3 regions of the Lysinibacillus sp. NPDC096418 genome follow, and region 2 is predicted to be linked to each of the others. Evidence: riboswitches for the same ligand, from Rfam matches in the RefSeq annotation. Region 2 holds a riboswitch; each other region holds the start of a gene.

Region 1 (4,468 bases), on a different contig from region 2:
CAATAGTTTTAACGCTTTTCGGTTATAGCGTAGTTTTTCACCACAAAATGAAATACTGCCCGATGTTGGTTGTAAAATTCCGTTTAAATGCTGAAATAATGTCGATTTTCCAGCGCCATTATGACCTAGAATTGCGATTTTCTTCCCCTTAGGAATTTGTAATGTAATGTTCGTCAATGCATGTGTACCGTCTGCATAGGCATAGGATAAATGCTTGAGATCAAAGTAAAGTTCGCTCATATGATACCCCCTCCATAGATGACGAATAATATGGCAATGCCAGCAATGCCAAGCCAGTTTTTCTTGTTATAAGCAGCAGTTTCCTGCCAGTAAACAGGTTCACCCCCACGTGCCTGCATCGCATTATTTAATTCACGACTACGCTGGAACATTTCCGAAAATAATGCCGCAATTAGCATTGATGCAGAGCGCAGCCACTGCATAGGCGAATGGTAGCCGAGTCTTGCTTGTTGGGCAAGGTGAATTTTTTGCATACTTTCTAAGAAAATGAAAATAAAGCGATACGTTAGCTCCACTAGTTCTACAAATAACACGGGTAGACGCCACAGTCGTAGCACGTAACAAATCGACTGTACTGATGTTGTTAAAATTAAAAAATAAAGGCAGCTAATACTACCAAGTACAATGAAAAATAGCTCCTGTGCCATCGAAATACTTAATGTACCGATAAAGATTGTCCATGCACCCAGTTGGAGATTCCAGATATGTGAAGGTAAAACACTTGAAGTAGGGGCAAACGAAACCAAAATTGTCACTAGACTCGTGAGTAGAAAAAATCCTGGAAGTAGTAGAAGTTTTAGATAATACGTAAAAGGGATTTTTGCGCCAAAAATGATAAAAGCACTCATTACAATAAATGTAATGAGTGAAATATGTTCATCTCGAAATATAAGCGACAGTAGTAGTAATCCAAGTGAAAACGTCATCTTTTCTAGTGGATGGACGGACGCTAAATTATTCATGTAAGCATATTTGTCAATGAGTAGCATTGTTGTTAACCTTCTTTATGTTTGCCACGCATGAAACCGATGAAATAGCCGATAAAACCAGCACCGATTGCAGCTTGTAGCACAAATAATAAACTCTCAATTTCACCACTTGGTGGCTCCCAAATACTTTCAAACCATGGCTCATACTCTGCGTTAATCTCACCAATTGCTTCTTCGGCCTCTCCATCAGCACCACCGAATTCAGCGCCTTTTTGTACTAAGAGGGGAATGATGGCAAGTAGCACGACAATGGCTAGTAACAGTAAATTCTTTTTCATCTTAATGTGCCTCCTTTGTAGAGAATACACGTAATGCTTTTAATTCGCTGACATTGTATTTTTTTAAGAAGTTCATGACAATCACCGTTAAAATCCCTTCGCTAATTGCAAGTGGAATTTGTGTTAAGGCGAAGATCCCAGAGAACTTCGTGAATGAAGCCATAAAACCACCAACTTCAGATGGGAATGCAAGTGCAAGTTGAACAGATGTCACGACATATGTACCTAAATCACCAAGCATTGCTGCAAAAAATACTGCTAGTGAGAATGAAAAGCCAATTTGTTGTGCCCCTTTAAAGACAAAATAGACGATAAATGGTCCGACAACTGCCATTGAGAAGACGTTTGCCCCTAATGTTGTTAACCCACCATGGGCTAAAAGTAAAGATTGGAATAATAATACGATTGTACCGATTACGCTCATCGCTAATGGTCCGAACAAAACGGTACCAAGGCCAACACCTGTTGGATGCGAACAACTGCCTGTTACTGAAGGGATTTTTAGAGCTGACAAGACAAATGCAAAGGCACCTGAAAGCCCCAACATCATTTTAGTTTCCGGATTCTCATCTATCGTTTTGCGAATAGAACGTAATCCTAAAATAATAAATGGAATGGATACAACCCACCAGAAAATTGCCCATTCAAGTGGCAAAAATCCTTCCATAATGTGCATAGCAAATGCACGATCTGGCACCATGATAAATGCTAATAAGAAATAACTAAGCTTCCAAAATGAAAATTTCAACATTCTTCCTCCTTTTGTTTTTTAGATTCATCACCAAAATTTGGGTTTGATTTCCGTTCCGCCTGGGCGCTTTCCGGGGGGCGCCCGATAAGCCGCGTCGGGGCAACAGGATGTTGGTCACAGGATGTGACGTTTTTAGCCTTTGTTCCCCTACAAGCCTCGCTCCTGGGTCACATCTAGGACGCTAATCCCCCAGGAGTCGCCCAGCCTCCACTACAATCAAAAGCATTCTAGTAGTGTTATGCTCTTTAAACAAATGCCAACTCATATTTTTGATGATGACCTTTTAGTGTGTGCAATAAAAAAGCACTTCTCCTTTTTGGAAAAGTGCATAGCAGAAAAAAGCAAATGAAAAAACGATTTGCTAAGCCGCACACCTATCCGCGTAGGTTGAAACTTGTCACGTATTTTTTGGCAGGTCTCCTGGCTTTAGTTCATCATTTTATAGGTCTTCCCATCCGTTGGACAGTGACGTATCTATAAAACTCCCTAGTACAGTGGCGGGACCGCGCCGGACTTGAACCGGCTTCCCTTTTAAGCAAGATGCAAGCACCTTACACCAAAAAATGTTATTGTTGTGAGTTTTCACGACACAGTGTAACACGGCTCAATGAAAATAATCTATCTCTTTTTGGAAAAATTTTTATTTTCAGTAATTTAAGTGTAGAAAATTCTGATATATTAAAGCGAAGTTAGGTGTTATTGCAGGAAATATTTGTAGAAATTTAATGGAGATTGCAAAAAATTTAAAAAAGAAGTCTTGAAATTTAATAATTATGAGCTATGATAGAAACAGTTTTTCATTATATTTTAAAAAACTAGAAAATTAATATAAATAAATCTATTAAGTGCTCGAAACTGTTCGAGATAATAGGGAAATCGGTGCAAATCCGGTACAGCCCCCGCTACTGTAATAGCTGATGAAATCGCAAATGCCACTGGTGCAAACTTGGGAAGGTGCGAAAGTAAAATGAAGCTTAAGTCAGGAAACCTGCTTAATTGATGGCACGCAAACTTTTCGGAGGGAGAAGTTGAAGCGAGGGCGGGTATCTATATATATATCTGTGTTCATTTGGCTTCAATAAACCTTTACTCTTCGTTATGAGTGAAGGTTTTTTCTTTTTCTTAAAAGTAATGAGGGGAGAATTACTTTGACAACTTGGAATTTAGAAGGCATGAAAACACATCTTTTTATATGCAATGGCAGCAGTTGCATGAAAAAAGATGGCGAAGATATTACGCAGGTGATTCGTGATGAAATTCAGACACTTGCCCTTGATAAAGAAATACATACGACTAGAACACGTTGTAATGGGAGATGTAAGGATGCATGTGTAGTTATTGCATATCCGCAAGGGAATTGGTACCGTGTGCCAACGACTGAGCATGCAAGAGCGCTTGTGCAAGATTTACATCATGAATCTTTACATAGTGAGCATGTATTTACACTTAATGAAGGTTCATTACGACGAACAGCACAAACGACGGCTATTAAAGGGATTGAAAAAGTGAAAGAGGGGTAATTGGACCGTGCAAAAAGGGAAAATTTTCGTTGTTGGCTTTGGCCCTGGCGATTTCAAACATATTACAACGCGTGCAGTTGAGGCACTGCAACAAAGTGAATTTATCATCGGCTATAAAACATATGTAGAATTGATTGAAGATTTAGTTAGTGCGAAATCAATTGTTAGTACGGGCATGACTGAAGAAGTATCCCGTGCGCAAGAAGCAGTTCGTCAGGCAGAAGCCGGAAATATTGTGTCGGTCATTTCTAGTGGTGACTCCGGTGTATACGGAATGGCAGGGCTTGTTTATGAAGTGCTAATCGAACTTGGTTGGACAGAGGCGACAGGTATCGAAGTGGAGATCGTACCTGGTATTTCCGCTATTAACTCTTGTGCGAGTTTACTAGGCGCTCCGATAATGCACGACTCATGCACAATTAGCTTAAGTGACCATTTAACACCGTGGAATTTAATTGCAAAACGTGTTGAAGCAGCAGCATTGGCGGATTTTGTTATCGCACTTTACAACCCGAAAAGTGGAAGACGTACGCGCCAAATTGTTGAAGCACAGCGTATTTTACTAGAGTATCGTTCGCCAGATACACCGGTTGGACTTGTAAAAAGTGCCTACCGAGACCGTCAGGAAGTGACGATGACAACCTTATCAGAAATGCTTAATCATGATATTGGAATGCTGACAACGGTTATTATTGGGAACTCTTCAACGTTCTTCTATGACAATAAAATGATTACACCAAGGGGCTACCAACGTAAATATACGCTTGGTGAAGAGAAACAACCATTACGTCCACATCAGCGCTTAAAAGAAGAAGCTGAACCATGGGCGATGAATCAAGAAACAGGTGCAGCGCGTACTGATTTTGCTGCAGATCCAAATGCGGGGCGAGTGACGCCAATAACAGCAGC
Region 2 (4,468 bases):
CGCTGCCTCAAGATAGCGCCTCGAACCTAAATACTGAGACACAACTATCGCGGCCCCATTTCCGACAACTTCAAGGATTAAAATTGCAATATGAATATATTGATTTGCTGCTCCGACACCAGAGACAGCATCATCTGATAAGGCACTAAGCATAAACGTATCTGCTAGCCCCATTAACATAAATAAAAATACTTCTAAGAAAATGGGCCATGTTAAGTGAAATAAACTTAACTGTCCATCTCCTTTTTTCTTCATGACTGCATCAGTCAACTTACGTCACTTCTTCCTGTAATGAATAAAAACATACTGTATCTTAACATATTTCTTCCAAAAAAATATCCCCTCCCTCATTTCCGAGGGAAGGAATATATCTAGCGCAAGCAATATGCCTGTAACTGCTCACGTTTGTCTTTTGTCAGATTAAATTCTTGTTCTAAAAATATCTCCTTTGAGCCATAGCGTATATCCATCTCATTAAATGCTGCTTGTAAATAATCTTCTTTAGCAGACATTAGCGCGTGAAATTGCTGTAATTCTTTATCATTAAAATCCTGTTGAATAACTTGTTTCATACGTTCTACCATTGGGCGGAGATGAATATTGGTATCTAAATAATCCTGCATAATTGTCGCTTCAGGTACATCAAGTGCTAATAAAATCAATGCACCACCAATCCCTGTGCGATCTTTTCCTACTGCACAATGATGAACGAGGCCTAAGTTTTCGGGTTGTTGAATCGTCGCCATTAATTTCTTAAATGAAGCATTATTAAATGGCATCTGTGCATAAAAATCTCGGAACATATCTGAATTGACAACTTTGTAGAAGTTTTGTCGCCCCATTGTTTTTTCAGCATTTGTTGGCATTTCAAAAGCATGATTGCCCTTCGCTGGAATTTGTATATACTTAGTATTAGAAAATTCCGGATTCGGATTACTTTGGGCTTCATGGTCGTCCCGGTAATCAAAAATCGTTTTAATCCCTAACGCTTCAAAACGCTCCTTATCTGCCGCTGTCATCTTACCAAGTGCTGCTGAGCGATAAAACAAGCCTTCCTTTACAAATCGCCCATCTCTTGTCTTATAGCCACCCATATCACGGAAATTATAGACTGCCTCAAACGGAATAACTTTCATGTCAAATTGTCTCATCCATTACGCCTCCTTTGATTTAGCCATTACCTTTACCTCTATTTTATAAAATTAAAAGATAGAATACCAATTTCAGCAGTAAAAAGCCGCCTCATAAAATGAGACGACTTCCTACAACATTTACTTATTGAAATAATTCAGGGTATACAGCTTTTGCTACTAGCTCAACTGCTTCACCAATGCGTGGACCTGGACGAGATAATGTATCTTCATCTAATGAGAATACTTGTTTATTTTGAACAGCTTGTACCGTGTTCCAGCCGTTACGACCTAAAATTCCCCCTACTACATCTTTATCACCTATACTTGGTACTAATATAACTTCAGGGTTTTTCGTAATGATTTCTTCTTCCGAAACTTGTATCCAACCTTTTTGATCGCCAAATACGTTGTTTACTTTAGCTGCATCTAAAATATCTTGTTGGAATGTGTCATCTCCAAGGGTAAAAATGTTAGGTGGTGAACTAACTTCGTAATATACATTTTTTGGTGTTTCCACGTCTTTTACTTTTGCTTCAACAACAGCAATTTTCTCTTTAATCTCTTTGTTTAACTGTTTACCTTTATCTTCAACACCCATTACTTTTGCAAGTTGCTCGATGTCACCGTAAACGTCTTCAAAAGATGTTGCTGATTGAATAACAAACACTTTTACACCAGCATCTTCAAGTACCTTTAGCGCATCTTTTTCACCAACTGTATAAGCAATAACTACATCCGGATTCAAACCTAAAATACGCTCACTGTTAAATACCATCGAATCCGAAACACGCTCAATTTCTAACGCTTCGGCTGGATATGTATCATAATCAGTTGCGCCAACAATCTTATCGCCTACACCTAATGCAAATAATATTTCCGTGTTACTAGGTGCTAATGAAATCACTGTTTCTGGTACGGCATCAAATGCTATTTCTTCACCGCGGTCATCCTTCACTTTATAGCCTAACTCTTCAGTTTGTGCACCTTGTTTTGATGTATCCTCTTTCGCCTTTTCATCTGCTGTGCCACAGCCTACAAGTAAAAATGCAAGCATTAATACTGAAAGCCATTGGAATTTAACTATCTTTTTCAATTTAGACATTCTCCTTTTTCTTTTTCATTGGGTAAGACTTACTTATAAATGGAATTTCTACAATGCCTGCTTGTCGATTCATGTAAACAGCCATAACAAAAAATACGTTGGCTAGTAAACCTAAATAATTAAATAGAATTTCTGGTACTTCTCGTTCCTCAGAAACTTTATGAAGTGAACGATATGACTTTTTTGCCTCGCTACGACATAAGTGTAATGCCGCTGCTGCCTCCGTACCCTGCGGTAAAACAAAGCTTTGAATTTCTTCTTTGACATGGCTCACATAGAAATCATAGCGATTACTTAGCCAAGCTAAATCCTCATCAGTAACCGCTAATTTCCCTCGTACTGATCCATTAACATGATAAGCCATAGGTAAAATTTCAAGCAGGTCTTCTTTTACTACATCCACTTCTTCTTTTTTGACAGCTACAAGCGCCACTCCTACATGAGTTGTTAAGCAGTCGGTACGTATTTCAAAGTCAACAGTTGTTACTTTCTCACGCATAAATGGATAACTGGAATAGCGTGCATCTTTTTTCAAATCTAGACCCTCCCTTCTACTATAAGAATGTTCTTGCTGCTATAAGACCCTATACATTTCGATAAGTTCATTCGCGCATTAATAGTGCGTCTGGAATGCTATATACCAGTAAAAATAGGTATAAAAAAAGCCGCTCCCCTTCGAAAAGGAACGACGAAAATAGCATAATTGATCACGCTCTATAACGCTCAATATGTATTTGCCGTATATCCTCTTATCTTCCGAAGAGTACTTATACGCTCAAATAAAGGTCGGTCTCCTGGCTTGTACAGCTTCACTACAAAGATTATGTAGCGAAATAATAAGAACCTTCCCATCCACTAGAAGCATTTTTCTTCTATCGACAGTGGTTTCTCTCTTATATCTTCTGTACTTACAGTTGCGGAAACAGCTCCGGTTTTTCACCGAATTCCCGATTATGCTAATAGTTAGCACCTTTATTCTGCAAGAATTATTCACTTGTTAAGCAGTTTATCATAAATTAACGCCCTTTAATAGTTGAAAGGTTACGAATACTCACATAACCCAGCACTATTTCCCCTAATCTACAAAATCCCAGTTTTTTCGCACGAAACAACTGCACTACGAACTTAAAATAATCATTAATTTATATTGGATCACCGATTTAGTAGCTCGTGCCTTAAACCTACCGTATACTATATCAATAAAACATTTGCGCCTATAGAAAAACAGCCATCCTCGACATTTAACGAAGGGCTGTCTTGTATTTCCTTTTGTATTTGGTATCCTGCTCTTTCTCAATTAAATCCTGGGCAATATTCAATATCTTTATATCATTTGTTGCATCAAATAAATTTTTTAAGGATACTATGATATCATAACGAATAAGTGTCGGATGTTTTTCATCGACACATGTGTGGAATCGATTCGCTAAACGCGAAACAACTAAATCCCTTTGTACCTGTCCACCTAATCCGATACGCCAAATCGATTGCAGTGTATGTCTTGCCGTAACAGTGTTTTCATCATAAGTTACAGCCCAAATTTTCATAAAGTCTTCTAATACCCGTTCTTCTGGATCACTTTTTGCCGCAAGTGCACATAAAAGCTGTGCTGACTGTGCGCGTACATGCCCATTTTTATATGTAAGTGCCTTGATAAGCTGTTCCCAGACCGAATACGTCCAATCTACAGGTTCTTTTACAATTTTCATTAACTCTTCAAAAGTTTCATATTGAATATCACGGTCATGCTCTGTTAAATTACTAAAAAGTTGTAATATATCTTTTTCCATTATCCATCCCTACCTTTATTTCTTTCAGAACGCCATAATTTCGTAAAAAATTTATGTTACACTTAATAAATCATCAATTTTTTAAAATTTTATAAGCAGGTGAGTTTTTTGAATAAAACAATTTCAAGAAAAACATTGTTCCTAACACTTGTCATTATCGGTTTAATTATTGCGGGATACTTCATTGTACCTGTCTCGGTTCCCATTATTTTAGCCGGAATTACCGCCTTTTTGTTAGAGCCTATTGTCATGTTTTTCAAACGTAAATGGAAAATGTCACGAAAAATAGCTGTCGCTGTTATTTATATAGTAAGTGCCGCATTTATTGCTGTTATGTGTTACTTTACTATTACACAATTAATGTCGCAAATTATTTCCATTTCTAAACAAGCACCTTATTATATTTCAAAGCTAACTGATATGTGGCTACAGATGCAGGGGCA
Region 3 (4,468 bases), on a different contig from region 2:
TACATTAACCTTCTCACAAGAAGCTTGGAAGGAGGGGGCGAGATGCATGTCTTTATCGGTGGCGCCTATAACGGGAAAACCGACTATGTAATGAGAAAGCTTGAAGGCCAAGATGTTTTTCTCGCAGATGGCTTTATACCAGAAAACATCCCATCTTACAAAGTGTTGGTAATAAAAAACTTAGACAAATGGCTCATAACACAAAACTTAGAAGACGATGAGGTACTTGTCGCAAATGTTTTAACACGACTAAAGGCTCTTGAAGAAAAATGTACGCTGTATATAATTGTGACGGATATGGGACGTGGCGTTGTACCAATGGAAAAACAAGCGAGGATGCTACGTGATACGTGTGGTCGGTTGTACCAGGCGTTATTTGCGGAAGCAAAGCAAGTGGTTCGTATTTGGTATGGTATCGGCGAGACTATAAAATAGATAGAAAAGAGGAAATGGATATGGATAGACAAAAATTAACGAACTTGACGCTAACAGCTATGATAGCAGCAATTTGTGCTATTGGCGCAGTCATTAAAGTACCATCTTTTGTATCAACTGCGGCACTAGACTCTGCACCTGCTTTTTTAAGTGTAGCGTTCTTATCACCTATGTTAGCGGGCGTTGCGGGTATGATAGGTCATTTTATTACAGCACTAACATCAGGATTCCCACTTGGGCCTTTGCATCTTATTATTGCAGCGGAAATGTTTGTAGTAGTTTGGCTATTTGGTATTATGCATAAAAAAGGATTGAACTTTTGGAAATGGCCAGTAGCACTTATTTTAAATGGGATCATTGCCCCACTGCCATTTTACTTCATCATTAGCCCGGCATTTTTCTGGGGGGCATTACCCGGTCTGTTCATGGCAACACTTATTAACTTAGTGATTGTCGCTGTAGTGATGCCAGTTATTTCGAAAGTGTTTGTACGAAAAGAAGGGCGGGCACATTGAGAAATGCTGTGAAAATTGGTGGGTTGATTGCAACAACAGATAATGCCGCGGCCATTGGTGAAAAACCACAAGATATTGTGAGTGCGTCTGACAAATTGACTGCGTATTTAACTGCGCGTGTTACATTTTTAGAGCAACTTGCTGCAAATGCTATTCCTACACATATTTTACTTGCGAATTTTTCAGGAGATGATGCATGGAATCGCTACGTGGCAGGGATTGAACAGGTATTTGATGAAATAGGTCTTGTGCGTCCACGTGTAGATGGTTCCTCTGAGTCAAATATGCCGACATTGCAATCCGGCTTATCGATTACGATGCTTGGTGAGGTACAAAAGCGTACCGAATATGAACATAATAAACTTATTTGGTACACATATGGGCTACCCCTTGTCGGTAATGAGGTGCTAGAGCAGCCTGAAAATGTTGCCCAGTTGCAACCAATTTTTGACGCTTGGCAAGAGGAAATTGTGCAGCAAGTTTGGCCAGTTGGATCCAAAGGACTTCAAGTTGAGTTTTCACGATTATTTGGTGATAATAAAGTAGAGTGCTCACTAGATATTACCAAAACAGCAGGCCCATGTACTGTCATATTACTTGGGGTACACTCGGGAAAAGAAGAACAGGCACAAAATATTTTCACTAGAAATTTTGAAAAATTGTGTATAACTGAGGGTTCCTAGACCATTGACGAACAAAAGTAGAGGCTTGTAAGTTTCAAAGTGCGAATCTTCTATTTGAAAAACCAAACACAGTATGTAAGATTTGTTTAGGAATTTAAACATAATATATAGTATTTTGAACAAGCGGTACCATTATGGTTTAATAGGGAATTCGGAAATAGAGTCATCTAAAGCCGGAGCTGTCCCCGCAACTGTGAGTGTTGACAAATGATCAAAAAGCCACTGTGAAAAACGGGAAGGCAATCATTTGGCTAAAGGCACGAGCCAGGAGACCTGCCGTTACGTTCAAGAAAACAACACATCTTCGGGGATTGAGAGGTGGAGGCGAGAGATCTGTCCACTTCCATTTCCGATTTTTATGCGACCATACAACCGCTACAGGTTGTGTGGTCGCTTTTTTGATGTTGAGGATGGCCATGATTACGTGCATTTATAACCTACTGACCGTTGCCATCAAATAAGCTATGAATGTCCATTTGATGGCTATCTTAAGGATCCATAAAAGTGGAAGTAAGCTGAGGAGGACGTGGATCTTGGTGAAAATAGATTTTTAAATATTTTAATAATTTAACCTAATTTTAACCTTCGTAGTTTAATATGTGGATGAAATATTAGTAAAGATAATTACGGAGGAGAGAAACATGGTGAAAAAAAAGCTATTTATTTCTACAGTAGCAGCGGTAGTAGCTGCAACATGTGTTGTACCTACAGGAATGGACATAGTAGCGGAGGCAGCAACGCCAAAATTTTCGGATGTGTTGGAGAGTAATAGTCATTATGCAGCCATTATGGACTTAGCAAGCCGTGGCATTATTAAAGGCTACGCGGACGGAACTTTTGCACCTGAAAAGCAAGTGACACGTGGACAAGCTGCCAAAATGATCGTAGGAATTTTAGGATTAGATACAGGAAATGTCGCTAATGCTGGATTTCGAGATGTATCGCCACAAAATGAATATGCAGGGGCAATTGCTACACTCAAACAGGCAGGCATAATAGATGGATATGCTGATGGCACTTTCCGTCCGAATGAATCGATTAAGCGCAATCATATGGCGAAAATAATTACACGTGCACTTAGTCTAGAAGGTTCTGCATCTGTAGAATTACCATTTACAGATCTACACAGTGACTATAAAGAGGCGATTAGTACATTGTTTGAATATGGCATTACAACAGGTACAACAGCGACGACGTTTGGTGGAGAGAATTTTGTGGCAAGGGGGCAACTGGCTTCATTTATCGTCAGAGCTGAAAGGGCAGTGCAGGCAATTCAATCAGATCAACCCGAAAAGGAGAAGGCAAGCGCTGAAATAGTATTAGAGACTTTGACGATAGAAGAAATCAAAAAAGACAAAGTGAAAGCCGAAGATCAGGAATGGACAATTGGTGCAAATGTTCAAGCAATGCTAAATGAAAGAAATGCTGCTGCATTAGAAGGTGCACGTATTGACGTGATCTTTGTAGAAGGCGAAATTGCAGATCTAGTATTTATTGAATTGAATACATCTGGGCAACAAGGCGCCAATATTACATTAGATGGTGGTAATTCAATATTTACTGGCAACATTACAGTCAATGCAGATTTTGTTGAACTGAAAAATATGATCATCACTGAAAATGTTGTGTTGACAGATCGAGCAAAAACAAATGTCGCAATCAATCAGGTAGAGGTAAAAGGTGAGTTGATTATCCAAGAGAGAGCTCCTATCGTCACAGCTTCACTTACAAATGTAGCAACACAGTTTTTTGTAACAGAAGAGGGGGGAGGGCTAACTCTGAGCGTTCATAGTAGTGTGCTAGGAAGAGTATCAGCTGCTGGATCAGCAACTATCAACTCGGATGGATCAATACCATATGCAGTTATTTTTCCTACTATCCAGATTATAATTAATGCACCTCGTGTAGGTGTAGCAGATTTCTATCTAGGGCAAAGTACTGAAGTATCGGGAACAGCAATGATTGATAATTTGATACTTCGGTCTCCTGAAGACCTACAAAAGTTGTTCCTTCAGTTGCTTAATCAACAGCAGGGATTGTTAATGGAACAGCAAGTGTTTTTGGAACGGTCACAACAGCAAGGACTGTTGTCTAACTCTACGCAACAGCAAATGCAAACCACAATGAATGAATTAAAGAAAAAACTAGAACAAATAAAGCAACAACAAGAGCAGGCAAACCAACAGGGAGCTCAACAAGGTGATAGCGAAATGAAACCAAATGTAATTATTGGAGGTTCTTTAAGCATAGGCAATCTACTCGTAGGTACTCCTCAAGCTAATATTAGCCTACAGCCATCAGTGAGGATTACGAATGTTAGAGCTACGGTTCCTCTAGAACAATTACGCAGGATGATTGGTGCTCAACCTGGACAAATAACGAATTTTATAACAGCTGCTAATACACAAGTACCTTATAATACCCCATCATCCAATAGTTCAACAGATAACGGTTCTAGTAGCGATAGTAGCTCTGGAAGTAGCACTGATACGGGCCTTACTAACACGGATTTAATTCGTCTACAACAGGCAATTGTAGAGGCGAAATCAGGGTTAGTGGAGGTTTCAGTAGACGGATCAACAATTGCAATTCATCGCCAATGGACGACAGCAGAAGTGAAAGCAAAGTTTAGTGAAGTACTAGAAGAAGCAGAGCGTACTGCCGCTAAAGTAAATGTAACCAATTCAGAAGCTTTGACAGCCTACAACAAGCTTATAGTAGCAAAACGTGTCTATGATGCTGCCAAACAATATGGCACAATGAAGCTATCAACAGAAAGTCTTGCAAACTATATTTCAATGGCAAAGTGGAAGTTAGCAGAGTTTGAAGAGTCTA

Evidence for each region. Region 2 has a riboswitch for cobalamin ahead of ACIQZG_RS05810 (hypothetical protein). Riboswitches for the same ligand answer to the same signal wherever they lie in the genome.
Region 1: another riboswitch for cobalamin. It lies ahead of ACIQZG_RS14195 (energy-coupling factor ABC transporter permease); the one in region 2 lies ahead of ACIQZG_RS05810 (hypothetical protein).
Region 3: another riboswitch for cobalamin. It lies ahead of ACIQZG_RS21970 (S-layer homology domain-containing protein); the one in region 2 lies ahead of ACIQZG_RS05810 (hypothetical protein).

Annotation. Positions count from the first base shown of each region.
Region 1 is NZ_JBIWEY010000018.1:41,584-46,051, reverse strand. Features, by position in the region: gene ACIQZG_RS14210 (energy-coupling factor ABC transporter ATP-binding protein) at 1-240, opposite strand, end outside; gene cbiQ (cobalt ECF transporter T component CbiQ) at 237-1,010, opposite strand; gene ACIQZG_RS14200 (energy-coupling factor ABC transporter substrate-binding protein) at 1,016-1,288, opposite strand; gene ACIQZG_RS14195 (energy-coupling factor ABC transporter permease) at 1,290-2,039, opposite strand; cobalamin riboswitch at 2,433-2,615, opposite strand; cobalamin riboswitch at 2,866-3,049, shown strand; gene ACIQZG_RS14190 ((2Fe-2S) ferredoxin domain-containing protein) at 3,188-3,559, shown strand; gene cobJ (precorrin-3B C(17)-methyltransferase) at 3,567-4,468, shown strand, end outside.
Region 2 is NZ_JBIWEY010000004.1:43,819-48,286, forward strand. Features, by position in the region: gene ACIQZG_RS05795 (MATE family efflux transporter) at 1-255, opposite strand, end outside; gene ACIQZG_RS05800 (tyrosine-protein phosphatase) at 372-1,151, opposite strand; gene ACIQZG_RS05805 (ABC transporter substrate-binding protein) at 1,276-2,226, opposite strand; gene ACIQZG_RS05810 (hypothetical protein) at 2,228-2,770, opposite strand; cobalamin riboswitch at 3,003-3,224, opposite strand; gene ACIQZG_RS05815 (hypothetical protein) at 3,477-4,025, opposite strand; gene ytvI (sporulation integral membrane protein YtvI) at 4,125-4,468, shown strand, end outside.
Region 3 is NZ_JBIWEY010000044.1:30,723-35,190, forward strand. Features, by position in the region: gene ACIQZG_RS21950 (histidine phosphatase family protein) at 1-91, shown strand, start outside; gene ACIQZG_RS21955 (bifunctional adenosylcobinamide kinase/adenosylcobinamide-phosphate guanylyltransferase) at 43-435, shown strand; gene ACIQZG_RS21960 (ECF transporter S component) at 456-950, shown strand; gene ACIQZG_RS21965 (hypothetical protein) at 947-1,633, shown strand; cobalamin riboswitch at 1,741-1,928, shown strand; gene ACIQZG_RS21970 (S-layer homology domain-containing protein) at 2,275-4,468, shown strand, end outside.